Regions from separate parts of the Aminobacter sp. P9b genome, predicted to be linked through region 2. Evidence: riboswitches for the same ligand, from Rfam matches in the RefSeq annotation. Region 2 holds a riboswitch; each other region holds the start of a gene.
The links. A riboswitch is a leader RNA that binds a small molecule or an ion and turns the genes downstream of it on or off. The one in region 2 is predicted to bind cobalamin.
Positions count from the first base shown of each region.

Region 1: another riboswitch for cobalamin. It lies ahead of WHT83_RS23210 ((2Fe-2S) ferredoxin domain-containing protein); the one in region 2 lies ahead of WHT83_RS22085 (ABC transporter ATP-binding protein).
Region 3: another riboswitch for cobalamin. It lies ahead of WHT83_RS19270 (DUF1636 family protein); the one in region 2 lies ahead of WHT83_RS22085 (ABC transporter ATP-binding protein).
Region 4: another riboswitch for cobalamin. It lies ahead of bluB (5,6-dimethylbenzimidazole synthase); the one in region 2 lies ahead of WHT83_RS22085 (ABC transporter ATP-binding protein).

Region 1 is NZ_CP150082.1:4,707,148-4,714,872, forward strand. It holds gene WHT83_RS23200 (cupin domain-containing protein) at 1-92, opposite strand, end outside; gene WHT83_RS23205 (AraC family transcriptional regulator) at 339-1,310, shown strand; gene WHT83_RS23210 ((2Fe-2S) ferredoxin domain-containing protein) at 1,322-2,131, opposite strand; cobalamin riboswitch at 2,235-2,487, opposite strand; gene metH (methionine synthase) at 2,530-6,339, opposite strand; gene WHT83_RS23220 (GMC family oxidoreductase) at 6,501-7,725, opposite strand, start outside.
Region 2 is NZ_CP150082.1:4,466,577-4,474,301, forward strand. It holds gene WHT83_RS22060 (MarR family winged helix-turn-helix transcriptional regulator) at 59-514, opposite strand; gene WHT83_RS22065 (membrane-bound PQQ-dependent dehydrogenase, glucose/quinate/shikimate family) at 751-3,177, shown strand; gene WHT83_RS22070 (DMT family transporter) at 3,225-4,130, opposite strand; gene WHT83_RS22075 (LysR substrate-binding domain-containing protein) at 4,227-5,084, shown strand; gene WHT83_RS22080 (MFS transporter) at 5,219-6,385, shown strand; cobalamin riboswitch at 6,418-6,627, shown strand; gene WHT83_RS22085 (ABC transporter ATP-binding protein) at 6,735-7,550, shown strand; gene WHT83_RS22090 (ABC transporter substrate-binding protein) at 7,571-7,725, shown strand, end outside.
Region 3 is NZ_CP150082.1:3,906,033-3,913,757, forward strand. It holds gene WHT83_RS19245 (NADH-quinone oxidoreductase subunit D) at 1-112, opposite strand, end outside; gene WHT83_RS19250 (NADH-quinone oxidoreductase subunit C) at 122-727, opposite strand; gene WHT83_RS19255 (NADH-quinone oxidoreductase subunit B family protein) at 734-1,315, opposite strand; gene WHT83_RS19260 (NADH-quinone oxidoreductase subunit A) at 1,306-1,671, opposite strand; gene WHT83_RS19265 (winged helix-turn-helix domain-containing protein) at 2,014-3,240, shown strand; cobalamin riboswitch at 3,236-3,442, shown strand; gene WHT83_RS19270 (DUF1636 family protein) at 3,511-3,921, shown strand; gene cobW (cobalamin biosynthesis protein CobW) at 3,918-4,955, shown strand; gene WHT83_RS19280 (cobaltochelatase subunit CobN) at 4,970-7,725, shown strand, end outside.
Region 4 is NZ_CP150082.1:4,682,179-4,689,903, reverse strand. It holds gene WHT83_RS23135 (DUF459 domain-containing protein) at 1-302, opposite strand, end outside; gene WHT83_RS23130 (lytic murein transglycosylase) at 319-1,545, opposite strand; gene galU (UTP--glucose-1-phosphate uridylyltransferase GalU) at 1,797-2,684, shown strand; cobalamin riboswitch at 2,754-2,937, shown strand; gene bluB (5,6-dimethylbenzimidazole synthase) at 2,983-3,717, shown strand; gene WHT83_RS23115 (dihydrofolate reductase family protein) at 3,968-4,498, shown strand; gene WHT83_RS23110 (outer membrane beta-barrel protein) at 4,630-6,264, opposite strand; gene WHT83_RS23105 (SIS domain-containing protein) at 6,472-7,470, shown strand; gene WHT83_RS23100 (NfeD family protein) at 7,485-7,725, opposite strand, start outside.

The DNA of each region.
Region 1 (7,725 bases), 240 kb from region 2:
TTCGGAAAATAGACCTGTCCAAGGATATTCCAGGTCTTGCCGGCATAGCCGTCGCCCTTGCGCGTAATGCCCTTGGCGAGTTCCTTGCTCATCATAAGCTCCCTCTGTTCGAAGGACCTGCCCATGGCGGCCCTTTCATTTGTTCCACCCCGAAGAGTGCTGCAGACATCGTCAATGAACTAGCCGGAATGCGCGGCGACTATCCAGAAAACGCAAAAATGCAGCAGGGTGGATGCATTGCCGTTCATTTTCGTTGGCAGCCGGATGATCGGTGCTAGTCTGGCCGGATGCTGATGGAAGAGGCGTCCGTTCGAAGGGTACCGCTTTCCGATCATGTCTTGTTTCAGTCGAACGATCTCGACTGCGCCAGGGAGCGGGTCGCCCAGAAGTTCTGCAATCACCGACTGGACATCATCGGTGATCGAAAATCTTTTCGTGTCACACACAATCATGCCCCCGGCGAGATGATCTCGCTGAATTACATCAGCTATGGCGCCGACGTGCTGATCGACCCCGGCGAACTTGGCGACTTCTATCTGATCCAGATGCCGGTTTCGGGCACGGCGACCGTCCGCAACGGCTCGCGCGAATTCATCACAAACCGCAGCATCGCCTCCGTGCTCAACGCCGACCTGGCGACGAGGATGAAGTGGTGGCAGGGCTGCGCGCAACTGCTCATCCAGGTGCGCAAGGCGCCGCTGCACGCCTTTGCCATGCGCCTGCTCGACCGCGACATACCGGGGCCGCTGATCTTCGATCCGCTGGTGGATTTTTCGAGGCCCGAGATGCAGGCGTGGCGGCGCCTCGCCAACTCACTGTTCCAGGCCGCGGAGAGGAAGACGGCTTCAGCGGGATCGGGCATCCAGAACGTTCTGTACGAGCAGCACCTCCTGGAACTGTTCCTGCGCAGCCAGCCCAGCAACATGAGCCTGTTCTTCGACGACCGGAGGCAAGGTGCGGCACCTCGCCATCTCAAGCGCGCCGAGGAGTTCATCCGCGCCCATGCCGCCTTGCCCATCGGGCTGCACGAGATCGCCGGCGCCGCCGGTGTCGCGCCCCGGACGCTGCAACTTGCCTACAGGAATGCCTTCGGCATCTCGCCGCTGCGCGCGCTGACGCGCGAACGCATGCGCCGCGCCCGCTTCGACCTGGTGGCGAGCGAAGCCACCGTCACCGATGTCGCTCTGAAATGGGGCTTCACCCACTTCGGCCGCTTCGCCGCCGAATACAGGCATGAATTCGGCGAGCTTCCGCGCGAGACGCGACAGGCGCGCCACGGCTTGGGCCGCGCCACGCACGAAATGGCCTGACGAACGTCCCGCTAGGATTTGGCCAGCGAGGGTTTGACAGGAGCGGCAGCGCGCAGCGTCTGCTTGCGACCGGTTGGCTCGTAGGCAAACTCATCGACCACACGGCCGCCGAGCAGGTGCTCGGCAACGATGCGGTCTATGGCGGCCTCGGTGACGCCGCCATAATAGGTCCCCTCGGGAAAGACCTGGATGACGGGGGCGAGGTTGCAGGGGCCGAGGCAGGTCGACTTGCAGCTCATGGTGCCGTCGCCGCTGACGCGCAGCTTCTGGCGGTCCTGCTGGTTGCGCAGGTGACCCCACATGAGATCGGCGCCGGCGGCGTTGCACGGGCCGCCCTGGCAGACCAGCACGCGACGTTTCTGTGCCGGGATCAGCGACCCCTCCGGCACCAGCTTTTCGGCAGGCGGAACGGGAGCAGCCACTTCTGCGGTTTCGACAAGCCCGGCCATCAGCGCCGGCAGGAGCGCACTGTCGGCGAGGCCCTGTGCGATGCGGACATTGGGCCATGGCGCGCCATCCTCGGCCTGCCAGCGGCGCAGCGACTTGGTGAGCCAGGCGGTGAAGCTCGGCTCGATCGGCAGCATCAGCGGCAGGATGAGAATGTCGGAGGCACCGGCCTCACGCAGGGCTCCGAGCGCCTCTCGCAGCGACGGCGTGCCCTGCTCTGTGAAGCCGAAGCTGGCACCGGCGACGCCGGGAAGCGTGGCCGCAAGGCCGGCGAGTTGCTGCATCTGCCTGTAGGGCGCAGCGGCAAAGGCCGACTTGGCGACCAGCAGCACATGCCTTTGCGGCGCGGAGTTGTTTTCGCTTGAGTTCGACACCTGCAATCCCTGACCAGCCGTAGCGGGATTGCGGCAACGCAGGCCAAAGCCGGTGCCGGATGGCTACCGTTTCAACCCGCGCTCCTGTGGTACACCCCGCCCACGGAACCTCACTTGGTCAGGCAGGTCTCCTGGCTCGCGGGTCGTTGCTTCATCGCCCGTCTTCCCGGCTTCATGCCAGTGACGTGGTGGGCAATGTGGCTATTCACCATTGGGCATGATCGTTTCCGAAAAGCGGAAACCACTTTTCGGGACCATGCCCTGACCGCTCACAGTTGCGGGGCAGCTTCGGCTTCTACCGAATTCCCTCTTAGCTCCCGCCGAGAGGCGGGAGAACCATAACCACGCGGCAAGCTATAGGCGCGCATCGACAAGTCAAGCGCCTAAAGCTGCTCCGACTATTCCGCCGCCTCGGCGAAGGCGGCAGGCACATAGTTGAGGATCGGTGCCAGCCAGCGCTCCGTCTCTGCAACCGACATGCCCTTGCGCTTGGCATAGTCCTCGACCTGGTCGCGCTCGACCTTGGCGACACCGAAATAATAGCTTTCCGGATGCGAGAGATAGAGGCCCGAGACCGACGAGCCCGGCCACATCGCCATGCTTTCCGTCAAAGTCACGCCGGCATTGTTCTCGGCGTCGAGCAGGCGGAACAAGGTCGTCTTTTCGGTGTGGTCGGGCTGCGCCGGATAGCCGGGCGCCGGGCGGATGCCGTGATAGGCCTCGCCGATCAGCTCGTCGCCCGACAGGCTTTCGTCCGTCGCATACCCCCAGAACTCCTTGCGGACGCACTCGTGCATGCGCTCGGCGAAAGCCTCGGCGAAGCGGTCGGCCAGCGCCTTGACCATGATCGAGGAATAGTCGTCATTGGCGCGCTCGAAGCGCTCGGCGATCGCCACCTCCTCGATGCCGGCGGTCACCACGAAGCCGCCGACATAGTCGGCCTTGCCGCTGTCGAGAGGGGCTACGAAGTCCGACAGCGCGACATTCGGCCTGCCGTCGCGCTTGGTCAATTGCTGGCGCAGGGTGAAGAAGCTCGCGAATTCCTTTGTGCGGCTGTCGTCGGCGAACAGCCTGATGTCGTCGCCGACAGCATTGGCCGGCCAGAAGCCGATCACCGCCTTCGGCGCGAACCACTTCTCGTCGATGATCTTCTTCAGCATCGCCTGGGCGTCTTCGAACAGCTGGCGCGCAGCCGCACCCTGGTTCTCGTCCTCGAGGATCTTGGGGTAGCGGCCCTTGAGCTCCCAGGTCTGGAAAAACGGCGTCCAGTCGATGTAGCGGGCGAGCTCGGCGAGATCCCAGTTTTCGAACACCTTCGTGCCGAAGAAGCTCGGCTTCGGCGGCGTGTAGCCGGTCCAGTCGGCCTTGTGCGCATTGGCGCGGGCCTTTGCCAGCGGCAGCCGCTGCTTGTCGGCCTCCGAGCGGGCGTGCGCATCGGCGACCTTCTTGTATTCCGCTTGTACGGTTTCGACGTAACCCTGCTTCGCCTCGGCCGACAACAGGTTGGACACCACGCCGACCGCGCGGCTGGCGTCGGTGACATAGACGGCCTGGCCGCGCTCGTAGCGCGGGTGGATCTTGACCGCCGTATGGACGCGGCTGGTGGTGGCACCGCCGATCAGCAGCGGGATGTCAAAACCCTCGCGCTCCATTTCGGCCGCGACATGGGCCATCTCGTCGAGCGACGGCGTGATCAGGCCGGACAGGCCGATGATGTCGACATTCTGCTCCCGCGCGGTCTGCAGGATCTTGGTTGCCGGCACCATGACGCCGAGATCGATGATCTCATAGTTGTTGCAGGCGAGCACGACGCCGACGATGTTCTTGCCGATGTCGTGGACGTCGCCCTTGACCGTCGCCATCAATATCTTGCCGGCGGTCTGGCGCTCGCCATTGTCGATGCCCTTGGCGGCGTTGGCAGCCTTCTCCGCCTCCATGTGCGGCAGGAGCCCGGCAACCGCCTGCTTCATGACGCGGGCGGATTTCACCACCTGCGGCAGGAACATCTTGCCGGCGCCGAACAGGTCGCCGACGACGTTCATGCCGGCCATCAGCGGCCCTTCGATGACATGCAGCGGACGTTCCGCCTTCAGCCGCGCCTCGTCGGTGTCGGCGTCGATGAACTCAGTGATGCCGTTGACCAGCGCGTGGCTGATGCGCTGCTCGACCGGCCAGTCGCGCCAGGCGAGATCGCGCTCCTTGGCTTCCTTGCCGGCCGTGCCCTTGTAGCGCTCGGCCAGCTCGAGAAGGCGTTCGGTCGCGGTGCCGCCGGCCTTGGGCAGGCGGTTGAGAACGACGTCCTCGCAGGCTTCGCGCAGCTCCGGATCGATCGATTCATAGACCGCCAGCTGCCCGGCATTGACGATGCCCATGTCCATGCCCGCCTGGATGGCGTGGTAGAGGAACACGGCATGCATGGCCTCGCGCACCGGCTCGTTGCCGCGGAACGAGAAGGACAGGTTGGACACGCCGCCCGAGATGTGGACGTGCGGCAGGGTGCGGGTGATCTCTCGCGTCGCCTCGATGAAGTCGACCCCATAATTGTCGTGCTCCTCGATGCCAGTGGCGACCGCAAAGATGTTGGGATCGAAGATGATGTCTTCAGGCGCGAAGCCGGCCTGCTCGGTGAGCAGCTTGTAGGCGCGGGTGCAGATCTCGACCTTGCGCGCCTTGGTGTCGGCCTGGCCCCGCTCGTCGAAGGCCATGACGACGACGGCAGCACCATAAGCGTGGCAGAGCCGGGCGTGATGCAGGAAGGCTTCCTCGCCCTCCTTCATCGAGATCGAGTTGACGATCGCCTTGCCCTGCACGCATTTCAGGCCGGCCTCGATGATCTCCCATTTGGAGCTGTCGATCATCACCGGCACGCGCGCGATGTCGGGTTCGGCGGCGATCAGGTTGAGATACTCGACCATCGCCTTCTTCGAATCGATCAGGCCCTCGTCCATGTTGATGTCGATGATCTGGGCGCCATTGACGACCTGGTCGCGCGCTACCTCGAGGGCGGCCGCATAGTCTCCCGCCGTAATCAGCTTGCGGAACTTGGCCGAGCCGGTGACGTTGGTGCGCTCGCCGACATTGACGAACGGGATCTCGTCGGTGAGCGTGAACGGCTCGAGGCCCGACAGCCGCATCTGCGGCTTCAGTTCCGGTATCTGGCGCGGCGGATGCTTGGCTACGGCTTCGGCGATGGCCCGGATATGCTCCGGCGTCGAACCGCAGCAGCCGCCGGCGACGTTGATCAGGCCCTCGCGCGCGAATTCCTCGACCTGGGCGGCCATGAATTCCGGGCTCTCGTCATACTGGCCGAAGGCATTGGGCAGGCCGGCATTGGGATAGGCGCAGATGAAGGTCTCGGCGACGTCGGACAATTCGGAGAGATGCGGCCGCATGGCATTGGCGCCAAGCGCGCAGTTGAGGCCGACGGTGAAGGGGTTGGCGTGGCGGATCGAGTTCCAGAAGGCGGTCGGCGTCTGGCCCGAGAGCGTGCGGCCGGACAGGTCGGTGATCGTACCGGAGATCATCACCGGCAGGCGCACGCCCTTCTCGATGAAGATCTCTTCGCAGGCAAAGATCGCCGCCTTGGCGTTCAGCGTGTCGAAGATCGTCTCGATCAGGATGATGTCGGCACCCCCGTCGATCAGGCCGCGCAGCTGCTCGCCATAGGCGATGCGCAGGTCGTCGAAGCTGACGGCGCGGTAGCCGGGATTGTTGACGTCGGGCGAGATCGACGCCGTGCGGTTGGTCGGCCCGAGCGCGCCGGCAACGAAGCGGCGCTTGCCATCCTCCTGTTGGGCGCGGATCGCGGCACGACGCACCAGCCGCGCGCCGTCGCGGTTGAGCTCGTAGACCATGTCTTCCATGCCGTAGTCGGCCTGGGCGATCGAGGTCGACGAAAACGTGTTGGTCTCGATGATGTCGGCGCCGGCCTTGGCGTATTTGTAGTGGATTTCCTCGATCGCCTTGGGCTGGGTCAGGATCAAAAGGTCGTTGTTGCCCTGCTGGTGGCAGGCGCAGCCGGTGAACTTGTCGCCGCGGAAATGGTCCTCATCGAAGCCCAATCCCTGGATCTGGGTGCCCATCGCGCCATCAAGGACGAGAATTCGTTCGCGCGCCGCAGCCTTGAGCGCGGCCATCACCTCCGAACCGTCCGGCCTGGCGGACACGGCCCCAAACAGGGCGTCGAGGGAGGAGGCGTTTTGCGACATTTTACGTCCTTTCGGCGACAAAGCCGTCAGGTCACATAAAGACATCTTTATGTCAATATGTCGATAGGCAAACAGGCGCAATTGTTGCCCGCCGGCCCTTGCTGCGTCCGCGCTTCCAGGTAGCGCAGCGGTCCGGTACTCATCGTGCGCCGTGGAGCCGGCTATCTCACCTCGGCCCGCGCCCGCGGCCGCGCATCGTTGCGCTCGTGGGTGAAGATCGCGGCCGGCAAGGGCTCGCGGTTGCGGATGATGTCCGCACCCTTCTCACCCACCATGATCGTCGGCCCGTTGGTGTTGCAGGACGGCACGCGCGGCATCACCGAGCTGTCGCAGACGCGAAGGCCCTCGATGCCCCGCACCTTGAGCTCGAGGTCGACGACGGCCATGTCATCGGTGCCCATCTTGCAGGTGCCGACAGGGTGATGATCGGTCTTGGCATTGGCGCAACCGTAGTCAAACAGCTGTTCCTCGGTCACGATGTCCGGCCCCGGCAGCCGCTCGGCCAGCACGAACGGCTTGAGCGCTGCCTGCTGCATGATCTCGCGCGCGACCCTGAGGCCTTCGATCGACATCTTGCGGTCGTGCGGATCGGCCCAGTAGTTCGGGTCGATCAGGGGAGCGGCCGCCGGATCGTTCGAGGCCAGCCTCACCGTTCCGCGCGAGCGCGGATGCAGATAGGCTGAATTCAGCGTCACCCCTGCATTCTTGAGACGCGCCACGCCCGCCTCGATGCCCGAGCCGAGCCCAAGGTGGAACTGGATATCGGGCGAGCGCGCATCGGGATCGGCATACCAGAACCCGCCCGTCTCGAAGAGGCTTGATGTCACCGGCCCGGTACGGAACAGCACATATTGCAGCCCCGCCCACAGCGTGCGGTGCAGCTTGGCGACGTTGTCGTAGGTGTGATCGCCGGTGCATTCGGAGATCACGAACAGGTCTAGGTGATCCTGCATGTTCTCGCCGACGCCCTTGAGGTCGTGGACCACCGGAACGCCGACGCTCTTCAAATGATCGGCCGGGCCGATGCCCGACTGCAGAAGCAGTTTGGGCGAGCCGATGGCGCCCGAGGACACCAGGACTTCGCGCTCGGCGCGGATGATTTCGGTGCTGCTGCCGTTGGCAATCTCGACGCCAACCGCCCTGCCATTCTCCATCACGATACGGCTGACCTGGGCACCCATCCGAACGGTCAGGTTGCGCCGGTCCTTGATCGGCGCGAGATAGGCCATCGAGGCCGACGAGCGGCGTTTGTTGCGCTGGGTCAGCTGATAGAAGCCGACACCGGCCTGCTGGCGGCCGTTGAAGTCGTGGTTGTAGGGAATGCCGAGCTCCTGGCCGGCGCGGATATAGGCGTCGCAGATCGGCAGCGCCGCCGACGGCATCGAC
Region 2 (7,725 bases):
AGCAGCGCGGCCCGGCTTCGCCATGGCGCAGAACGCGATATCACAGTGGCCAGCACCCTCAGCCAGCGTCCGGGTCAGCGCTCAGCAGCCGCCCCTCGAGCCGCTTCAGCAAGCTGACGGCGGTCCTGAGACCCACGTCGTCTTCGTCGGCGAGCAGATCGGTACGCAGACGCTCGAGAATGCGCTCGATCTCGACGACGCGGGCACGGCCCGCATCGGTCAGGGACAGGATCTTGGCGCGCCGATCACCGGGGTCGCCGACCCGGACGACCAGACCGTCAGCCGCCAAGATATCGACGATACGCACCAGCGACGGGCCCTCGAAGCCGAGATGGTCGGCAATCACGCCTTGGCGGATGTTGTCGCCTAGCCGTGACAGCGTCACCAGCGGCATGGCGGTGGCCTGCGACAGCCCGCAATCGTCGAGCGCGCGGTCGGCGGCGTGCCGCCACAACCGGGCAACCGATACCAAATACTTGCCGAAACTGGCGCGATCGGTGGCCCCATTGGACATTGCCGAAAGATAACATACTATCTATTAGGATGCGATCAGATTCTCGCACGACGCATCGTGCCTGGCGAAGACCAAAACCGGTTTTCGCCTCGACGATGCGCAGGCAGTCACGGGCGGCACCGGTTCCATGCGGACGCAGGGCGAGGAAGCGCCCGCACAGCACCGGCATGACGATCGCAGCCGTCGTCGCCCACAAGGGCGGTGGCGATATGTTCAATCTTCACAGGTAACTACAAATGGCAGAACAACGGACAAGCGGAGGCAGCGGCGGCTGGCTCCTGGTTCTCTTCGGCCTGCTCATGGTCATCATCGGCGCGCCGCTCGTTTATGGCGGCGTCCAGCTGATCGGCCTGGGCGGCTCCTGGTATTACGCACTCGCCGGCCTCGGCGTCATCGCCTCCGGCATTCTCTATGCGCTGCGCCGCAAGCAGGGACTGTGGCTCTACGCCATCGTGTTCCTGGCGACCGTCGCCTGGGCGATCTGGGAATCCGGGCTCGAATTCTGGCCGCTCGTACCACGCCTCGTGGCGCCCGCCGTCATCGCCATCCCGGCGCTGCTCCTGGCTCCGCTGTTTCCGTCAAGCAAGGGCAAGCGCGCTCCCTTCGCGCTCGCCGGCCTGCTTGTCACGGCGCTGGCCGCAACGGCCTTCTATGCCTTCACGCCGCACGGGGTGACGCGCAACGAATTTGCCAAGGACCCCGCGCCTGCCGTTCCCCCGGCCGCTGCAAGCGCCGGTGACTGGCGCTATTACGGCCGCACGCCGGCCGGTACGCGCTATGCCCCGGTCGACCAGATCAACCGCGACAACGTTAACCAGCTCGAAGTCGCCTGGACATTCCGCCATGGCGACACCCCGCAAGGTTCGGCGCAGGACCAGAGCACACCGCTCTTCGTCGGCGACACGCTCTACACCTGCTCGCCCAACAACATCGTCCACGCGCTGAACCCGGACACGGGCGAAGTGAAGTGGAAATACGATCCCAAGGCCAAGTCGCCGCTGTGGCAGCGCTGCCGTGGCGTCAGCTACTACGAACCGGCACTAGCTCCGGTCCAGGCCGAAGCCCCGGCGCCCACCGATCCGCTGACCCCGGCCAGCGTTATCGCGCCCGTGGCCCCCGCCGCCCCGGCATCGAACGCCTGTGCCGCCCGCATCGTCATGACCACCATCGACGCCCGCCTGGTCCAGCTCGACGCCAAGACCGGCAAACTGTGCCAGGACTTCGGCAATGGCGGCATCGTCGATCTCAAGCAGGGCATGGGCGAGATCAAGGACGGCTTCTATTTCCAGACCTCGGCGCCCACCGTCATGCGCGACCTGATCATGGTCGGCGGCTGGGTCTGGGACAATGTCGAGACCGGCGAGCCTTCGGGCGCCGTCCGTGCTTTCTCGGCCCGCACCGGCGAACTGGTCTGGGCCTGGGACCTCGGCAACCCCGCCATCACCAAGCTGCCGCCGGAAGGCGAGAGCTACACGCGCGGCACGCCGAACGTCTGGTCGACGCCGGCCTATGACGAAGCCCTCGGCCTCGTCTACCTGCCGACCGGCAACGCCACCCCGGACTTCTGGGGCGCCCACCGCAGCAAGGCGGCCGAGGAATATTCGGCCGCGGTCGTCGCCCTCGACATGGACACCGGCAAGGAGCGCTGGAAGTTCCAGACCGTGCACCACGACATCTGGGACTATGACGTTCCCGCCCAGCCGGCACTCTATGACGTGCCCGACGGCAAGGGTGGCAAGACCCCTGCCCTGATCCAGCTGACCAAGCGCGGCCAGATCTTCATGCTCGACCGCCGCGACGGCAAGCCGATAGCCGAAGTCGAGGAACGTGCCGTGCCGCAGGGCGCGATGGAAGGCGACTGGACCGCGCCGACCCAACCCTATTCGGTCGGCATGCCTTCGATCGGCACCGAGCCGTTCACCGAGGCGCGCATGTGGGGCGCGACGCCCTACGACCAGCTTTATTGCCGCATCGAGTTCAAGAAGCTGCGCTATGACGGCGAGTTCACGCCGCCGAGGACCGACCGCAGCCTGATCTACCCGGGCTACTATGGCGGCATGAACTGGGGCAGTGCGGCGATCGACGAAGCCCGTGGCCTCTTGATCGTCAACGACATCCGCATGCCGCAGTTCGTGCAGCTCATCGCCCGCGAGGAGGCCGACAACTATGGCGGCTCGGCAGCGCATGACGGCCTGTCGCAGCAGAAGGGCACGCCCTACGGCGCGTTGAAGAACGGCTTCATGTCGCCGCTCGGCGTTCCCTGCCACCAGCCGCCCTACGGCACGATCAGCGCGGTCGACCTCGAGTCGCGTACGCTCGTCTGGCAGGTTCCGGCCGGTACCCTCGAGGACACCGGCCCCCTCGGCATGAAGACCGGGATGCAGATCCCGATCGGCATGCCGACGCTCGGTGGCCCCGTTGCCACCTCGGGCGGCCTCGTCTTCTACGCCGGCACTCAGGACTACTACCTGCGCGCGATCGACGTGGAGACCGGCGAGGAATTGTGGAAGGGCCGCCTGCCAGTCGGCGCCCAGGCCACGCCGATGACCTACGTGTCGCCTGAGACCGGTGCGCAATATGTCGTCATCTCGGCCGGCGGCGCCCGCCAGTCGCCCGATCGCGGCGACTATGTGGTCGCCTACAAGCTGCCCAAGACGAACTGAGTTCTGACGGCATCGATACCGGGAAGGGGCGCCCAGGCGCCCCTTCTTCATTTCTGGCCGACGAAGGCTGTGGAGGCACGCCTGATCGGCAGGCGCCAGCCAAGCTTGACGCCGAGCGTCGCAACCGCAATGAGCGCCATGCCAACGCCTTGCGCCAAGCCGATAGGATGAGCGTAGATCGCCCAGTCGATGATGATGGCGACGACCGGATAGATGAAGGTGAGCACGCCGATGACCGGCGTCGTCAGCCTGGGATAAGACGAAAACATCATCACATAGGCAATGCCGGTGTGCAGCACCCCGATGCCGGCCAGCCAGCCCCATGAGGCGGGCGCGATGTCACTGGCGAAATTGGCGAAGGGCGCGAGCATGACCACGCCGACCGCCGTCTGGCACAACACCGTGACCTCCGGCCGCTGCTCGCCCAGGCCCTTGGCCAGGATCGTCACCACCGCGTAGAGGAAGGCGCCGCCGAGCGCTATGGCGATGCCGATCATCCAGGTCGTCGTGACCGGATTGTCCGAGACGACGAGGCCGCTGGCCAGCACGACGCCGAAGAAGGCAGCCGCCATCCAGGCGACCTGGTCGGCGGTGATGCGCTCCTTGAGAAACAGCACCCCGATCAGCACCACGAAGAACGGCTGGATGTGGTAGACGATGGTCATCACGGCGATCGAGGTCTTGGCGAAGCCCGCGAAGAACGCCGTCCAGCTCAACACCATGCAAACGCCGCAAAGCGCAGCGCGTCCGAGGCGGCCCCAGGACAGCGAGCGATCAGGCAGGTAACCGCGCACGAGGCACCAGGTGCCGAGGAACAGCGAGCCGAACAGGCAGCGCCAGAACACTGTCGTGACCGGGTCGACGCCGGCCTCCGTGACGAAGGCGCCGACGGTGCCGGCAATCGCCATGGCGACGGCGAGGTTGAGGGCGGGAAAGCGGGAAGCGTTGATCATGCTGGTCTTCCTTGGCGATGATCAAGCAAGCCCGCATTGACGATTTCATTCAAACGAATAGATTTGGCAAACCCTATTCGAAATACTGATACCGCCATGGCTTTGCCGCTCGACCTCGATCTGCTCAGAACGTTTGTCGCCGTTGCCGACAGCGGCAGCTTTTCCCATGCCGCCTCACGGGTCGGGCGCAGCCAATCGGCGATCAGCATGCAGATGCAGCGGCTGGAACAGACTGTCGGCAAGCAGCTTCTGGTCCGCGGCCCGCGTGCGGTCCTGCCCAACGCCATCGGCGAGGAGCTTCTGGTCTATGCCCGCCGGCTGCTGAAGTTGTCCGACGAAGCCTGGGCCAGCGTCACCCGTCCCGAGGAGGCCGGCAGCGTGCGGCTCGGCGTGCCCGACGACTACGCCGCCTTCCTGCTGCCGCCGGTCCTGTCGCGCTTTGCTGCCGCCCACCCGCTGGTCAACGTGGAACTGATCTGCGAGCAGTCGACCTCGCTGGTGAAGACCTTCGCCGACGGACGGCTCGACCTCGCCATCATTACCCGCGGCCCCGAGCAGGCGATCGAGGTGCTGCAGCGCGAGCGGCTTGTCTGGGTCGCCTCGCCCAACCATGTCGCCTGGGAGATCGATCCCCTGCCCGTCGCCCTGTTCGAGCCGGGCTGCGTCGCGCGTAAGAGCGTGCTGCAGGTGCTGGGTGCGGCCGACCGATCGTTCCGCTGCACCTACTCCAGCGCCAGCCTGCTCGGGCTCATCGCCGTGGTTCAGGCGGGATTGGCCGTCGCCGGCCTCGCCCAGCGCAGCGTGCCGCCCAGACTGCGCGTCATCGGCGAAGCCGAGGGCCTGCCGCCGCTGCCCGAGATGGAGATTGGCATCCTGCGCAACCCGCAGACCGGCAATTCCGCGGTCGAGCGGCTCTACGAGTTCCTCCGCCGCGACCTGACACAGCAGTCCTGATGTAAGCCGGCTTGCTGCCAGCGAATGGCTGCCATGCACAGCACGCATTGCTGCAATGCACCAACATCGCTTGTGCCGCGAGCGACTTGAGGAAACTGTAGACCTAAATCGTTTCAGCCTCCCCCGAGTCCGACATGCCCTTGCCGATCCTCGCCCTGGCCGTTGCATCCTTTTGCATCGGCACCACCGAATTCGTGATCATGGGCCTGTTGCCCGAGGTCGCGGCCGACCTCGGCGTGTCGATCCCGGCCGCCGGCCTGCTCGTCACCGGCTACGCCCTCGGCGTGGTCATCGGCGCCCCCATCATTGCCGTGGGCACGGCAAAACTGCCGCGCAAGCCGGTGTTGATCGGGCTTGCGATGATGTTCGTACTCGGCAACCTGCTCTGCGCCATCGCCCCGACCTACTGGACGCTGATGATCGCCCGCGTCATCACCGCCTTCGGCCACGGCGCCTTCTTCGGCATCGGCTCGGTGGTGGCGGCAAGCCTGGTGCCGGCCAACAAGCGCGCCAGCGCCATTGCCCTGATGTTTGCCGGCCTGACGCTCGCCAACATCCTCGGCGTGCCCGGCGGCACGGCACTGGGCGAGGCCTTCGGCTGGCGCATGACCTTCTTCGCCGTCGTCGCCATCGGCCTGATCTCGGTCGCGGCCATCGCCTTCCTGGTGCCGGCGGGCGTCGCCCCTCCCGGCAAGGGTGGCGTGGCCAGCGAGGTCAAGGTGCTCGGCAAGCTGCAGGTGTGGCTCGCCATGATCATCTCGGCGCTCGCCTCGGGCAGCCTGTTTGCCGTCTTCACCTACATCAAGCCGATCCTGACCGACGTCACCGGCGTGTCGGTTGCATCGGTCACCTGGATCCTGCTCCTCTTCGGCGGCGGCATGACCATCGGCAACATCATCGGCGGCAAGCTGGCCGACTGGAAGCTGATGCCGACTGCCATCGGCGCGCTGGTGGTGATGGCCGCGATCCACGTCGCCTTGGCCCAACTCGGCTATTCGGCGCCCGCCGCGATCCTGCTTATCTTCCTCTGGGGCGTGATGACCTTCGTCATCGTGCCGCCGATGCAGATGCGGGTCGTCGAAACCGCCTCGGAAGCGCCGAACCTTGCAGCGACGCTCAACCAGGGCGCCTTCAACGCCGGCAATGCCGCCGGCGCCTGGGCCGGCGGTGCCGCGATCTCGATGGGCGTCAGCTATGCCGACCTGCCTCTCGTCGGCGCGGCGATCGCACTGTCCGCCTTCGGCGTCGCGCTGTTTTCCTTCGCGCTCGACCGGCGTGACGCAATTCAGCAGGCGGCATGACGCTTTAGCGATTGTCAGCACTTCGCAGCTGCTGTAGCCACCTCATTGATGGTTCCTGCTGCCTGACTCGGGCAGCGGATTAAATGGGAACACGGTGAGACGTCCCTGACGCGAAACCGTGGCTGCCCCCGCAACTGTGAGCGGATAGCAAATCGGAAAATGCCACTGGCCAAACGGCCGGGAAGGCTCCGAGGAGTGATCACCCGCAAGCCAGGAGACCTGCCATCATCCGATTAACTCAACCGGCCGGGGTGTGCCGCGGAGATGATGATGGTTGCGACTGCCTTTTTCCGTACCGGCGCGCTCACCGGATCGTTCTGCCACCTCCGCCTGACTGCGGAGACAGGGCATGCTCGATCGCGTCCACACCGCTAGCCGCCTCGTAGGCACCACCCCGACACTGCTCGAACTCGACGGCGTCAGTTGGGGGCCTCGCGGTTCCCGGCCTATTCTCGAACCAGTGAGCCTTGCCGTCGCGCCTGGCGAAATGCTCGCCATCGTCGGCCCCAATGGCGCCGGCAAATCGAGCCTGCTGCGCTGCCTCTACCGCTACCACAGACCGGTCTCGGGAACGGTCCGGCTCGACGGCACCGACATCTGGACGATGAAGCCGCGTGACTGCGCCCGCCGCATCGCCACCGTGCTGCAGGAAAGCGCCTCCGACTTCGGGCTGACCGTGGCCGAGATCGTCGAGCTGGGGCTGACCCCGCACGCAACCGGCATTCGCACCGGCGATCAGGACTACGACCAGGTCGAGGCAGCGCTTGCATTGCTCGGCCTGACCGCGCTCGCCGCGCGCGACTTCAACTCGCTGTCCGGCGGCGAGAAGCAGCGCGTGATGATTGCCCGCGCGCTGGTGCAGCGGCCCGATCTGCTGATCCTCGACGAGCCGACCAACCATCTCGACATCCGCCACCAGCTTGAAGTTCTGGAGCTGCTCGGCAATCTCGGCTGCACCGTCATCGTCTCCCTGCACGATCTGGCGCTGGCCTCCGCCCATGCCGACCGCGTGCTGGTGATGGACGCAGGCCGCGCGGTTGCTTGCGGCAGGCCGGCAGACATCCTGACGCCCGAACGCATCCGCTTGAGCTTTTCCGTCGGTGCGATCCTCGACGACCATCCCATCACCGGTCGCCCGCGCTTTTCCTTCCACCTCGAACGCTGACAACAACTCAAGGAGCCCCAATGCGCCTGCCCATCATCGCCGCCGCCCTGCTCGCCACCTGTGCTTCCGCCGCTGCCAGCGGCTTCCCCGCCACCGTCAAGAGCTGCAACCGCGACGTGACTTTCGAGGCCGCGCCCAAAAGGGCTGTCTCCCACGACGTCAACCTGACCGAGAT
Region 3 (7,725 bases), 560 kb from region 2:
CGCGGTCGACGACTTCGCCGTCGAGCTCGAGCACCAGGCGCAGCACGCCGTGCGCCGCCGGATGCTGCGGACCGAAGTTGATGTTGAAATTGCGGACGGAGGTTTCAGCCATTTCGGCGCCTCAATTCGTCTTGGCTTTTTCGTCGCCCGGCAGCACGTATTCGGTGCCTTCCCAGGGAGACAAAAAGTCGAAATTGCGGAATTCCTGCTTGAGCTCGACCGGCTCATAGACGACGCGCTTCTGCTCGTCGTCGTAGCGAACCTCGACAAAGCCGGTGAGCGGGAAGTCCTTGCGCAGCGGATGTCCCTCGAAACCGTAGTCGGTCAGGAGGCGGCGCAGGTCGGGGTGGCCCGAAAACAGGATGCCGTACATGTCGTAGGCTTCGCGCTCGAACCAGTCCGCGCCGGGAAACACCGACGTGATCGATGGCACCGGCGTGTCCTCGTCCGTGCTGATCTTGACGCGGATGCGCAGGTTCTGGCGCGGCGACAGCAGGTGGTAGACGACGTCGAAACGCTTGCGGCGCTGCGGATAGTCGACACCTGCGGCATCGATGAAGGAGACGAACTGGCACTGCACGTCGCTGCGCAGGAAGGTCATCACGTCGACGATGTCGGCGGCCTTCACCGTCAGCGTCAGCTCGCCATAGGCGACAACGCTTTCTTCGATGTCCGCATCGAGCTTTTCCGCGATGTAAGCGGCAAGGTCGTTCAGGGCTTCACTCATCTGGGATCACCGCTCGATCGTGCCGGTGCGGCGAATCTTCTTCTGGAGAAGAAGGATGCCGTAGAGAAGTGCTTCGGCGGTCGGAGGACAACCGGGCACGTAGATGTCGACGGGCACGACGCGATCGCAGCCGCGCACCACCGAATAGGAATAGTGATAGTAGCCGCCGCCATTGGCGCACGAGCCCATCGAGATGACGTAGCGCGGCTCTGGCATCTGGTCGTAGACCTTGCGCAAGGCGGGCGCCATCTTGTTGGTCAGCGTGCCGGCGACGATCATCACGTCCGACTGGCGCGGCGAGGCGCGCGGCGCGATGCCGAAGCGCTCGGCATCATAGCGCGGCATCGAGATGTGCATCATCTCGACCGCGCAGCACGCCAGACCGAAGGTCATCCACATCAGCGAGCCGGTGCGCGCCCAGGTGATCAGCGCTTCGGACGACGTGACGATGAAACCCTTGTCCGAAAGCTCATTGTTCAGGTCGCCGAAGAAGGCGTCGTCGGAACCGATGAGCTTGCCGGTGTTGGGATCGATGATGCCTTTCGGCTTCGGCGCGATCAGGGTGCCGGAGGCTTCGTTCAATCCCATTCCAGCGCTCCCTTTTTCCACTCATAGACAAAGCCGATGGTCAGCACGGCCAGGAAGATCATCATCGACCAGAAGCCCAGCATGCCGATCTCGCCGAAGGACACCGCCCACGGGAACAGGAACGCCACTTCGAGATCGAAGATGATGAACAGGATGGAGACCAGGTAGAAGCGAATGTCGAACTTCATGCGCGCATCGTCGAACGAGTTGAAGCCGCACTCGTAGGCAGAAAGCTTCTCCGGGTCCGGATTTCGGTAGGCGACAAGGAAGGGCGCCACGATAAGGGCGATGCCGACGAGTAGCGCCACACCGATGAAGATGACGATGGGCAGATACGAACTCAAGAGAGCGTTCATGCTGCGAATTCCGTTGGTGGCCTATCCACCAGATTTACAGCACGGTGTCCGTTTCCGGAAGCGCGACGAATTCTCGCCTGCCCTGACGAAACGGTCGTGCTGCAATGCGGCGACGGTTAGCGCAGCCGGTCGGGCGAAGCAAGCCCAACCTTGTCCAAAACGGGGCAAAGCCCACCACTGGACCAAAATCCTGCGCGTGTGGCTCCTGTTTGATTTCCTTCGTCTTTTACTCAAGTTTACACTCCTGACAAGACCGGAACCGCGGTTCTGCTAGCATTTGCAGCAAAGACCGATTCTGATGCCCTTGCGTCACTCATCCGGAGACTGCGATAGCTTGCCGCAATGAAGGAAAAACTCTCGCTTCCCACCGCCCGCCGCATTGCACTCGCGGCCCAGGGATTTGCCGATCCGCGCCCCACCGGCGCGATCACCCGCCGCCACCTGCAACGCGTGCTCGGGCGCATCGGCCTGCTGCAGATCGACTCGGTCAGCGCCGTCGTGCGCGCCCACTACATGCCGCTCTATTCGCGCCTCGGCCCCTACCCCATGGCGCTGCTCGACGATGCCATGCAGCCAAAGAAGCGCATGCTCTTCGAGTACTGGGCGCATGAAGCTTCCCTGCTGCCGTTGGAGACCTTTCCGCTTTTGCGCTGGCGCATGGCGCGGGCCGAGGACGGGATGTATGGCGGGCTTTCCAAGTTCGGCCGTGCGAACAGGCCCTACATAGAAGAGATCTTTCGCCAGGTTGTCGACCGCGGTCCGATCGCCGCGTCCGACATCGAAGGCGCCAAGGGTTCCGGCGGCTGGTGGGGCTGGAGCCAGGAGAAACATGCATTCGAATGGCTGTTCTGGGCCGGCCGCATCACCACCCATTCGCGCCGTGGCTTCGAGCGCCTTTACGATCTGCCCGAACGCGTCCTGCCTTCGGACATCCACGCACTTCCGATCCCGGCTCCGACTGATGCGCATCGCGAACTGCTGCGCATCTCGGCACGCGCCCATGGCGTGGCGACCGCGATCTGCCTGCGCGACTATTTCCGCCTGTCGCCTGCCGACATGAAGGGCCGCCTCGAAGAACTGGTCGAGATGGGCGAACTGATTCCCGTGCGTGTCGAGGGCTGGGATCGACAGGCCTATCTCCATGCCGAGGCCCGCATCCCGCGCAAGGTCCACGCACGCGCCCTCCTCGCCCCCTTCGACCCGCTTGTGTTCGAGCGCACGCGCGCCGAGCAGCTTTTCGACTTCCGCTATCGCATCGAGATCTACACGCCGGCGGAGAAGCGCCAGTACGGCTACTACGTTCTGCCCTTCCTGCTTGGCGAGCGCATCGTCGCCCGCGTCGACCTCAAGGCCGACCGTCCGGCGGGCGTGTTGCGTGTCCATGCCGCCTATGCCGAGCCTTGCGCGCCGGCGGACACGGCAAGCGAACTCCACGAAGAACTGAAGCAGATGCGCGACTGGCTCGGCCTCGAACGCATCGAGGTGACACCTGCCGGCGACCTCGGACCTGATCTGAGCGACATTGTTGGTCGTTCCATTGCGTTGACTCCACCCCACGCGAAAGCCTAAATCGCCGACAGACGGTCCTTCGCCCGCAACGGCGGAGGCTAAGAGGGAATGCGGTGCGGCGCATATGCGCCTAATCCGCGGCTGTCCCCGCAACTGTAAGCGACGAGCCAAGGCCGGTAACCACTGGGATGTCCTCCCGGGAAGGCGGTGCGAAGGCGACGACTCGCGAGCCAGGAGACCTGCCGTCTCAAACATTGATCCGATCGCCTGGCGGGTGTCCCAGGCAAGGAGCCTGGTATTTTGGAACTCGACGGCAATCTCTCGGTCGAAATTCTGGACGCATCCTGCGATGCTGCCGACGACGCGCGCTCCGCTGAAGTGACCATCCTCGTCTGCTCCTCCTGCCGCGACGAAACCGGGTCGGACGCCCATCCGCGCGCAGGAGAAAGACTTGCCGAATCCGCCCGCCGAACTGCGGCCAGCGAAGGCATCAACGTCCTCACTGTCGAATGCCTCGGCAACTGCAAGCGACGCCTGAGCGCAGCACTGATCCGCGACGGCGCATGGAGTTACGTCTTCGGCGACCTCAGCACGACGTCGGGCGAAGACCTCGTCACCGGCGCAAAGCTTTTCGCCACCTCGACCGACGGCCTCATCCCCTGGCGCGGCCGGCCCGACAGCCTCAAGCGCGGCCTCGTCGCGCGCATTCCTCCCCTCGCCCTTATCAAGGAAGACAAATGACCGCCTCCGTCGAACGCGTTCCCTGCACCGTCGTCACCGGCTTTCTCGGCGCCGGCAAGACCACCCTGCTGCGCAACATCCTCGAGAACTCCAAGGGCAAGCGCCTCGCCATCATCGTCAACGAGTTCGGCGATGTCGGCATTGACGGCGAGATTCTGAAGGGCTGCGGCGTTGAGGCTTGTCCCGAAGAAAACATCGTCGAACTGGCCAATGGCTGCATCTGCTGCACCGTCGCCGACGACTTCGTGCCCGCCCTCGACCAGATCCTATCGCTTTCGCCGAAGGTCGACCACATCCTGATCGAAACCTCGGGCCTGGCGCTGCCCAAGCCGCTGGTCCAGGCCTTCCAGTGGCCGAGCGTGAAAAGCCGTGTCACCGTCGACGGCGTCATCGCCGTGGTCGACGGTCCGGCCCTCGCCGCCGGCAAGGTGGCCTCCGATATGGAGGCGCTCGCCGCCCAGCGCCGCGCCGATGATTCGCTCGACCACGACGACCCGGTCGAGGAGGTATTCGAGGATCAGGTCGCCTGCGCCGACCTCATCATCCTGTCCAAGAGCGACCTGCTCGACGAAGCCGGTCACGCTCGCGCCACCGCCATCGTCGGCGAGCACCTGGCACGCGCGGTCAAGATCGTGCCGTCGGCGCACGGCAAGGTCGACCCCTCGGTGCTGCTCGGCCTCGGCCTCGCCGTCGAGGACGACATCGAAAACCGCAAGACCCACCACGATGGCGCCTTCGACCACGAGCACGACGACTTCGACACCTTCGTCATCGAGATTCCCTCGATCGCCAATCCGGATGAGCTGGCGAAGCGCGTCGCCACCGCCGCCGAGGAAGAGAACGTGCTGCGCGTGAAGGGCTTCGTCGACGTTGGCGGCAAGCCGATGCGCCTGCTGGTCCAGGCCGTCGGCCCGCGCGTCAACCACTACTATGACCGCGCCTGGACCGCCGCCGACGACCGCCGTTCGCGCCTGGTCGTCATCGGCCTCAAGGGCCTCGACCGCCCGGCCATCGAGCGTATCCTGGTCGGCTGAACCGGACAGCCTGGATGCACATCCTCACCACCACATCCACCTCGCTCGACGATTTGATCGAGCCGGTCGACCTCGGGCAGAAGCCTGCGGATGTGGTGGCGCTGTCCTTCACCGACAGCGACCTGGCGGGCCTCGCCAACGCCTGGAAGGCGGATGCGGCAAACCTGCCGTCGATGCGGCTCGCCAGCCTGCGCGACCTCCGGCACCCGATGTCGGTCGACCTCTGGATCGACAGTGTCGCAAGCCACGCCAAGGTCATCCTCGTCCGCATCCTCGGCGGCCACGACTGGTGGCGATACGGCTGCGACCGGCTTGCGGCGGTGGCCCGTGAAAGGGGTATCGCGCTGGCACTGCTGCCGGGCGAAAGCCACGACGAGGATTTGCGGCTGATCGAGGCGTCGACGCTGCCCCGAACAGAACTCGACGCGCTGCTCGGCTACTTCCGCGAGGGCGGCCCTGAGAACATGAAGGCGCTCGTCGCCCGGTTGGCTGGGCTGGCGGGTGCCAAGAGCACTGCCGCGGCGCCGATTGCAGTGCCGAAGGCGGGATTCTACGATCCGGCGCGTGGCATCCTCAGTGATCTGGAAGCCTTTTTGGCCGGAAATGTTGGCGATCCTTCGCGCCCCCCTCTGTCCTGCCGGACATCTCCCCCGCTATGGGGGAGATCAGCTTTTACTGACCTCCGCACGAATTCTGCAACGCCGCCAACCGGCGACAAGGCTAAAGGTTGGCCAATCTCCCCCCTTAGGGGGGAGATGTCCGGCAGGTCAGAGGGGGGTGCGAAAGAGCAGGATACTTCCAGCACTCCCATCATCCCCATCCTCTTCTACCGCTCGATGCTTCTTGCCGCCGACGTCGCACCCATCGACGCGCTGGTCGAGGCGCTGCGCGCGCAAGGCGTCCGCCCCGCCCCGATCTTCGTGTCGAGCCTGAAGGACAGGGAATCGCTTGCCTTCGTCGAGACGGCTTTGGCGCAGCTGACCCCCGCAGCCATCGTCACCGCCACCGCTTTCGCCGCCGGCGCCGAGCCGGGCACGGAAACGCTGTTCGACCGCGCCGGCGTGCCGGTGTTCCAGGTCATCGTTGCCACCACACGCCGCGAAGCCTGGGCAGGCAGCCTGCGCGGGCTGGCGCCTGCCGATCTCGCCATGCATGTGGTGATGCCGGAATTGGACGGCCGCATCCTCGCCGGCGCCATCTCCTTCAAGGCAGAAAGCGAGGTCGACCCGGCACTCGGCTTCCGCGCCTTCGCCAACCGGCCCGAGCCCGACCGCGTCGAACAGGTCGCCCGCCGCATCTCAGCACACCTCAGGCTGCGCGAGACGCCGCGCGAAAAACGCAAGCTCGCGATCCTCGTCCCCGACTATCCCAGTGCGCCCGGCCGCACCGGCTATGCCGTCGGCCTCGACGTACCCAACAGCGTGCTCGCCATGCTGCACGACCTCAAGGACGCGGGCTACGGCGTTGAATCGATTCCGGAATCGCCACGCGCGCTGCTCGACCTGATCAAAAAAGGCGGCCAAGGCCTCTCGCTGACCGAGTATGTCGAACTGTCCGCCGGTTTGCCGGCCGAAGCGCGCGATGCTGTTACCGCCGCCTGGGGAACGCCGGACGACGAAGCGGCAGACGCAAGGCAACGTCAGCGGTCTACGTTGCCCCTCTCTGTCCTGCCAGACATCTGCCCCACAAGGGGGGAGATTGGCAGCTTCGTCGACCTCGCCCACCCGGCAACGCCAAAGATTGACGCAGGTCGCGATGCCGGCCTGATCTCCCCCCTCGTGGGGGAGATGTCCGGCAGGACAGAGGGGGCCAACGTAGAGCAAGAGACATCCGCTTCTGCTCGCAGCACGCAATCCTTCCCCTTCCGCGCCGCAACCTTCGGCAATGTCACCGTCGCCCTCGCCCCCGACCGTGGCCGCTCCGCCGATCGCCGAGCCGACTATCACGACCCGACGCTGCCGCCCCGCCACGCGCTGCTTGCCTTTGGGCTGTGGATGCAGAAGTCGCTTGGCATCCATGCCATCGTCCATGTCGGCGCCCATGGCACGCTCGAATGGCTGCCGGGCAAGACGGTCGCGCTGAGCCAAGCCTGTTTCCCCGAGATCGTCACCGGCTCGCTGCCGGTCATCTATCCCTTCATCGTCTCCAATCCCGGCGAGGCAGCCCAGGCCAAGCGCCGCATTTCGGCGGTCACGCTCGGCCATCTGCCGCCGCCGCTTGCTGCCGCAGGTCTCGACGAGAACCAGCACAAGCTCGAGCGTCTGGTCGACGAATACGCTCAGGCCGATGGTCTCGACCGCCGCCGACGCGACCGGCTGGCCAAGCTGATCGTCGAGACGGCGTCGCAGACTGGCCTTGCCGCCGAGGCCGGCGTCGCCAACACCGACGCGCCGGACGAAGCGTTGCGCCGCATCGACGCCTGGCTCTGCGACCTCAAGGATTTCGCTATCAAGGACGGCCTGCATATCTACGGCCGCGCGGCCGAAGACGAGCAGGATGCCGCCCGCAGGCAGAGCGCCGAGGCCGAGCGAAAAAACCTGATCGCCGCCCTCGATGGTTACCACGTCAAGGCTGGCCCTTCGGGCGCGCCGGCGCGTGGCCGTACCGATGTTCTGCCCACCGGCCGCAACCTGTTCACCTCCGACCCACGCACCATGCCGACGCCAACCGCCTTCGATCTCGGCAAGGCTGCGGCCGACGAGGTGATGCGCAGTTATCTCCAGAGCCATGGCGACTGGCCACGCGCGCTGGTCATCGACCTGTGGGGCAG
Region 4 (7,725 bases), 220 kb from region 2:
ATCACAGGCACGGCGGGCTCGGCAGGACGGCTCACATTGCCGACAGTTGCCTTCGGCTTGCGTGGCGTCTTGCGGATCTTCTTGCGCGGCTGGCCCTGCGGCTGCTCAAGGATGTACGGGTCAACGCGCGGCTCGCGGCGCGGCATGAACAGGTCGCGCAGCGACCAGCGCCGCAAGATGCCTTCCTGGGCAATGGCCGGGGAGGGCATCGTGCTCGCAATGGCGGTCAACGCGACCGCCACCGCGACCAGCGGCATCGTCAGGCGCAGAGCGAGTTTTCTCGAAAGACGCGACGATGCCAACAGCAACCTCCGATTGCTAATTCCGCCTCAGCCATTTGAGCACTTCCATGCTCGGATGGCCGTCCTGCGTCAAGCCCAGCTGTGCCTGGAAAGACTTGATCGCCGAGCGCGAACCCTCGCCGATCTTGCCGTCCGCCTTGCCGTCGTAATAGCCATGCGCCGACAGCCGCTTCTGCAACTCCTGCTTCTCTTCGAAGCTGAGCTTGGTGAAGGGGCGCTTCCAGTCCTGGACCAGACCGCCATAGCCGGCGATTTCGTCGGCAAGAAGGCCTACGGCCAAAGCATATTTGTCGGCGTTGTTGTAGCGCTTGATGACCGAAAAATTCTTGGTCATCAGGAAGGCTGGACCGCCGCGGCCGTCCGGCACTTTGAGGGTTGCCACATCCGAGCCGCGCTTGAAGGCCTTGCCATTGGCGCGTTCGACGCCGAGCGAAGCCCACTTGTCGAGCGTCAGAGAGCCGGTCGGGAACTTGCGGCCCTCAGGCAGCACGACCTCGTAGCCCCAGGTCTTGCCACCCTGCCAGCCGTTCTTCTTCAACAGGTTGGCGGCGGTGGCGAGCGCGTCGGGTATCGAGTTCCAGATGTCACGCTTGCCGTTGCCATCGGCGTCGACGGCATAGGCCTGGTAACTGGTCGGGATGAACTGGGTGTGGCCCATGGCGCCGGCCCACGAGCCCACCAGGTGGCTTTCGTCGATGTCGCCGCGCTGAAGGATCTTGAGCGCCGCGATCAGCTGGGTCCGGGCGAACTTCGCGCGCCGCTGGTCGCCATAGGCGAGCGTCGAGAGCGAGCGCACGACATTGCGCATCACCTTGTCGTTCTTGAGAATCTCGCCGTAGTTCGATTCCATCGACCAGATGGCAAGCAGGATGTAGCGGTCGACGCCATAACTGGCCTCGATACGGTCGAGCCACGGCTTCCACTTGCGGGCCATCTCGCGGCCGACCGTAATCGATTGGTCATGGACGCGATTGTCGAAATAATCCCAGACGGGCGCGGTGAATTCGGGCTGGAAGCGGGCCTTTTCCAGCACTTCGGGGTCGGCCGAGGTCACGCCGCGAAAGGCGCGGTCGTAGGTCGAGCCGGAAATCCCGTTGTCTGCGGCGACTGAGCGGAAGCTCGCCACCCAGCGCTGGAAGCCGGCTTCGGCCGCCGCTGGGCCGGCAGGCAGCATCAACGCCAGCGAAAGGCCGGCGATTGCAGCGGCGCTGGCGAGGCCTTTGGCGGTCTTGCGAAGGGGCATTCTTTCCTCCTTGGAGAGATCAGAAATACGATTCATCGCCGATGCCGGTTATCAATCAGTTTACCATAGCCCCCTTGGGGAACGAAAAGCGGCTTTGGCGATTGTTTCCCGACTGGCTAGGACAATCAAGATCGCGTGATCGCTGCTCTTGTCCGCTGCCGGCGAATATGTGAACGCATTCAGTATTCATCAATTCGGGTGTGGCAGTATCCCTGCCCGATACTCGCAATCTTCCATCGGATGACCAAGCAATGAAAAGAGTTCGCAAGGCAGTTTTTCCGGTCGCGGGCCTCGGCACGCGTTTTCTGCCTGCCACCAAGTCGATTCCCAAGGAAATGCTGACGGTCGTCGATCGCCCAGTGATCCAATACGTGGTCGATGAGGCACGCGAGGCGGGAATTGAACACTTCATCTTCGTCACCGGCCGCAACAAGGCAGTTATCGAAGATCATTTCGACGTCCAGTTCGAACTTTATGACACGCTGGTACAGCGCGGCAAGAACGAGCAGCTGGAGCGCCTGCAGCGCCTGCAGCCAGGCCCTGGCCAGACCTCGTTCACCCGCCAGCAGGTGCCGCTCGGCCTTGGCCATGCGGTGTGGTGCGCGCGCGAGCTGGTCGGCGACGAGCCCTTCGCATTGCTTCTGCCCGACATGATCATGCAGTCGGAAAAGAGCTGCATGCGCGAGATGGTCGAGCTCTATGCCGAGACCGGCAACAACATCATCGCCGTGCAGGAATGCGACCCTGCCGAGGCGCACAAATATGGCATCGTCGGCAAGGGCAAGGCTGTCCACACCGGCTTCGAGATCGAAGGCATGGTGGAAAAGCCGAAGCAGGGGACGGCGCCTTCGAACCTCTTCATCAACGGCCGTTACATCCTGCAGCCGGAGATCTTCGACATCCTGGCCAAGCAGGAGCGCGGCGCCGGCGACGAGATCCAGCTTACCGATGCGATGCTCAAGCTCGAGAAGCAGCAGTCCTTCTACGGCTACCACTATCGTGGCCGCACCTTCGATTGCGGCTCACCGGAAGGATTCGTCGAGGCCAACGTCGCCTTTGCGCTGTCGCGCACGGATATCAACGAGCGCATGGCGGGTGTCATCGAGGGCCTGCTCAACGAGATGAAGCCGGGTCGCTGACTTCGCTTCAGATGTCGCCCGCGCGCCAGGTTTGGACGCGCGGGGCGATGGCCATCGGCGTCAGTGCCGTGTAGACATCTCCTGCCAGGTGCCCGCAGCGATGCGGGAGAATCGGGAACACGGTGAAAATCCGTGGCGTGCCCAACGCTGTAAGAGGGACCGCATCGGCAAAAGCCACTGTTCGTTGAACGGGAAGGCGCCGAAGGCGGGTTGAACTCGAGCCAGAAGACCGGCCCGGCAGAAATCGTCCATCGCATGGTCAAGCGGCGGAAACCGATTGCTCGCCAGGGGACACGCGATGCCGGCCGACCATACCCATGCCAGTTCAGGCTGTTTCGACACGGCAGCGCAGGATGCCGTCTACCGCGCCATCTTCACGAGGCGCGACGTGCGTAGCCATTTCCTGCCCGACCCGCTCGACGACGAGGTACTGGCGCGCCTGCTGATGGCAGCCCATCACGCGCCGTCGGTGGGTTTCATGCAGCCGTGGAACTTCATTGTCATCCGCGATCTTCAGCGCAGGCAGAAGGTCCGCGACCTGTTCCTGGCCGCACGCCAGCAGGAACTGCCCCATATCGCCGAGGAGCGGCAGGCGCTGTACCGCAAGCTCAAGCTCGAGGGCATCTGCGAGAGCCCGCTCAATCTCGTGGTCACCTGCGACCGCAGCCGCTCGCAGAACTCGCCGCTGGGGCGATGGCACAATCCCGAAATGGACCTCTACAGCACCGTCTGCGCGGTGCAGAATTTCTGGCTGGCGGCGCGGGCCGAAGGCGTCGGTGTCGGCTGGGTCAGCATCATCGACCGCGAGGCGCTCAAGCAGGTGCTAGCCATTCCCGAACATGTCGTGCCCGTCGCCTATCTCTGCGTCGGCCGGGTCAGCGAGTTTGCGCTGCGGCCTGATCTCGAACGGCATGGCTGGGGCAGCCGGCTGCCGCTTGCGGAACTGGTCATGAGCGAGATCTTTGGCGGCGATGGCGAGAGCGGGTTGAAAGAAACCGTCACTGGCCTGTGCGCTGGTCGAACCGCGGCTTGACGTGGCTGGTGACGGCGGACCTCGATGCCCCCTTGTCGGTTCTCGTCCGCGTCTGGCTTCTTTCGCGTCTCGGCATAGATTCCCGACGCTCGTTCCTCGCTCGCGAGGTCGGGACTGACAGTTTGCAGGGAGTGCTTTCGCAAGAGTCCGCATGGGATTCCCTTTGGCGAGTGCGTGTAGAGCGATCGCCCGCTTCTACGCACCGTCGGTTCAAGCTATTCTAAAAGAGCTGGGGCGGAGGATTTGCATCATGGCGAAGCTCGTTTTTGGAATGAACCAGTCCTTGGACGGCTACGTCGACCACATGGCGTTTGGGCCAAGCCCAACGCTTTTCCATCACTTCATCGAGCAGGCGCGCGACCAGGTGGGTAGCGTGTACGGTCGCCATTTGTACGAGGTCATGCGCTATTGGGACGAGGATCATCCCGAGTGGGACGCGGCGAGGCGCGACTTTGCGGCTGCCTGGCGGAGCCAGCCGAAGTGGGTCGTGTCGCGCTCTTTGAAGTCAGTCGGCCCCAACGCCACGCTTGTCGACAATGACATCGAGGCGACGATACGTGGGCTCAAGGCTCAGATCGTCGGGGAGATTCAAGTTGGCGGACCAGACTTGGCACGAAGCCTAACCGACCTTGGTCTTGTTGATGAGTATCGCATCTACCTCCACCCCGTCGTGCTCGGTCGCGGCAAGCCATTCTTCGCCGGCCCGCGGCCCCGGCTCCGCCTTGTGGCCAGCGATCCAATTGGCGAGGACGTGATCAGGTTGACGTACGCTCCTGCTTGACCTCGAGACGGACTGCGCCGATGCGTCAGGTCCGCTTTGGGCTCGCTGTTGGCTACCCAAACCTGTGGTTCGACAGGCTCACCACTTACCATGAGGATTTTGGGCTGCGTCTCCCGCAAGGAGGGGCACCCCTAGCGCTGCACCCTCAGCCCGACGAAGACGCTGTTGGTCTTGCTGTCGCGGCCGGACAAGGTGCTGTCGAAGGTTTCGTGGCGTAGCCTGCCGGTGAGGCCGGCATAGCGGTTGAGCCACCAGGTCAGGCCCGCCTCGGCGCTCAGCCTCAGTTCATGGTCGTCCCTGCCGGCATAGTCTCGCCAGCCCATGCCGGCCGCGGCAAAGCCGGTGAGGTTGGCGCGGATCTGGCGTTCGACGCTGAGGCGACCGGAATAGAGCACCGAGCCGCTTTCGCCCGGTGTCGTCGAGCCTTCGACCAGGGTGGTTCCGTTGAGCGCGACGATGGTGCCGCGCATCGGCGACCAGCGGAGATCCGCGGCGATCGTCGCCGCGGAGATGGTTTCCAGCCGGTCGTCGTCGAAATCCTCGGAGAGCCAGCCTGCGGAAATCTCGCCGCCGAATTTTTCGCCCATGTCGAGTTCGACGCCGGCACGGGCGCCGATGCGGTTGGAGGAGCGCTCGAAGCCGGCGGTGTCGAACCGGAGGTCGTGGACGCGGCGGCCATATTCGATTTCGCCGAAGGGCGTCAGCGCCGGCGAAATCTCGTAGCCGGCACGGAAACGCCCGGCATAGAGCGTAGAGTTCCTGTCTTCCTGCGAAAGCGTAGTGCCGTCCGACAATTCGGCGTCGCCGTAACTTTCCCTGGTGGCTTCGCCTGTCACGGCGAAGCGGAATTTACCGACATCCTTCTCCAGGCCGACGCTGCCGTCGATGGTGTGGCGCACCGGGCGCGAGGCGGTGTCGACGATCACCACCGGCGAACTCGCCGATTCCGGGCGGATGTCGTAGCCGAGGGAGGCTATGGCGCGGATATCGTCGGCAAAGTCGAGCTGCAGGCGGCCGTCGATGCCGGCTTCGGTGTCCTTGACCTCCTGGCCCGAGACGGATTTGCGGAAAATGCCGTAGGCGTCGATGGTCGCCGAGTGGTTGTCCCAGTCCGAGGCCGCGTTCAGGCGCAGCGTGGTTTCCGACAGCACTGCCGACTTGCCGTCCGAACTCGAATCGGCGTTGGAGGTGGCGGTGACGCCCTGTTCGAGACTCGGCTTGAGCACGAAGGTGCCGAAGCGGATGCCGGTCGGCTCGAACGGATTTTCGTCCGGCACCGGCCTGCGGCCCTCGATCGCTCCCTGGCGTTCCGATTCCGGTCCGTTTTCTTCCTCGGTCAGCGAATCGACGGTCCCTTGGCGCACCGTGCCGGTGCTCAGATCCTCGTCCGGCTCAGGCGCGGCCGTCCTTGGAGTAGCTGCCCGTCCGGAGGCGGCAAGCCTTTCGCGCGCTTCCCTGGCGCGCTGGATCGCGGTCGTCGGCGGACGAATGGAAGATCTTGCGCCGGTAGCGGCCGCATCTGCGTTTGGCGGCTCGCTGAACAGTTCGTCCGAGATCGTCGGATCGGTCTGCTCCGGCAAGGCGCCCGGACTGATGGGCTGGTAGGTGGCGGCCTGGTCCTGAACTTCGGGCATGGCCTGCTGGGCCGGTCGCCTGCGCAACAGGCCGGCGGTGTCGCCCTCGCTGATCGCGCCCCGCAGGCCTGCTTCCTGGGCATGCACCGGCAGGGCGCAAAGCAGGGTTGCCGCGCTTGCCGTTGCCAGCAAGAAACGCAATCCCGCACCGCTCATCCGCCTGTTTTGCCCTGGCCTGACCTGCGCCATCTTCACCACTGCTTCGCCGACGCATGAGCGCCGCACTTACCAACTGGTAAATCGCCATGGTTAACGGAGCGTTTCCGGCTGCCGCCGCAGGCCGCCCCGCAGGGCGGATAATCATGGACAGGGGCCGTGCGACGCGCTAACGCATGCGCCATGCACGCTGGATCGCTGAAAAAAGAGCCGGACCGGCAGGCGTCGATCGCCTCCGCGCTCCGCACCGTCGCCACCGAGCAGGTCGGTATCGCCGCGCTTGCGGCCGCGCTCGAAGGGCCGCTGGCGGAGCCCTTCGCCCGGGCCGTGTCGATCCTCGGCCAGCTGAACGGCCGCGCCATCATCACCGGCGTCGGCAAGAGCGGCCATATCGGCTCCAAGGTGGCCGCAACCTTGGCATCCACCGGAACTCCAGCCTATTTCGTCCATCCTTCCGAAGCCATCCATGGCGATCTCGGCATGATCACCAAGGACGACGCCATCGTCGCCATCTCATGGTCGGGCGAGACGGCGGAACTCAAGGGCATCGTCGGCTATTCCCGGCGGTTCTCGATCCCGCTGATTGCTATCACTGCCGGCGACACGTCGGCACTGGCGCGTCAGGCCGATGTCGTGCTGTCGTTGCCGCGCACGCCTGAAGCCTGCCCGCACGGGCTTGCGCCCACCACCTCTACGCTGCTGCAGCTCGTCGTCGGCGATGCGCTGGCGGTGGCACTGCTTGAGGCGCGGGGCTTCACCGCCGACCATTTCCGCACCTTCCATCCCGGCGGCCAGCTCGGCGCCAGCCTGATGCCGGTCGGCGACCTGATGCATAAGGGTGACGAAATGCCGATCGTCGCGATCGGCACCAAGATGCCCGAGGCGGTGAAGACGCTGTCCAAGAAGCGTTTCGGCTGCGTCGTCGTCGTCGACGAGCAGGGCAGGCTTGCCGGTATCGTCACCGATGGCGACCTGGCGCGCAATCTCGACCGCAATCTCGCCGAGACCAATGTCGAGGACATCATGACCCGGCAGCCGAAGACGGTGCCGCCACAGATGCTGGCGGGCACGGCGACGGCGATGCTCAACGAGCACAACATCAGCGCCATCCCCGTGGTCGAAGGCGACAAGCCTGTCGGCATCGTCCACTTCCACGATCTTCTGAGGATCGGCGCGGCCTGAGCCGCGCCAGCGCTTCACACCGGTTCTACGACAAGCTCCAGGTCGGTGTCGGCGGCAGCGGTGACGCGTACCTGCGTGCCCACGGGCAGGTCGGGGCCTGACACTCGCCACATCGTGTCGCCGAGCTTGATGCGGCCGCGGCCTTCCTTGATCGGCTCGGTCAATGTCGCGGTGCGGCCGATCATCTGGGCGCCGCGCCGGTTGAGCAGCGGCTGGTCGGAGGGGTCTTCGCGGTCGCGGACGATCTTCTTGCCG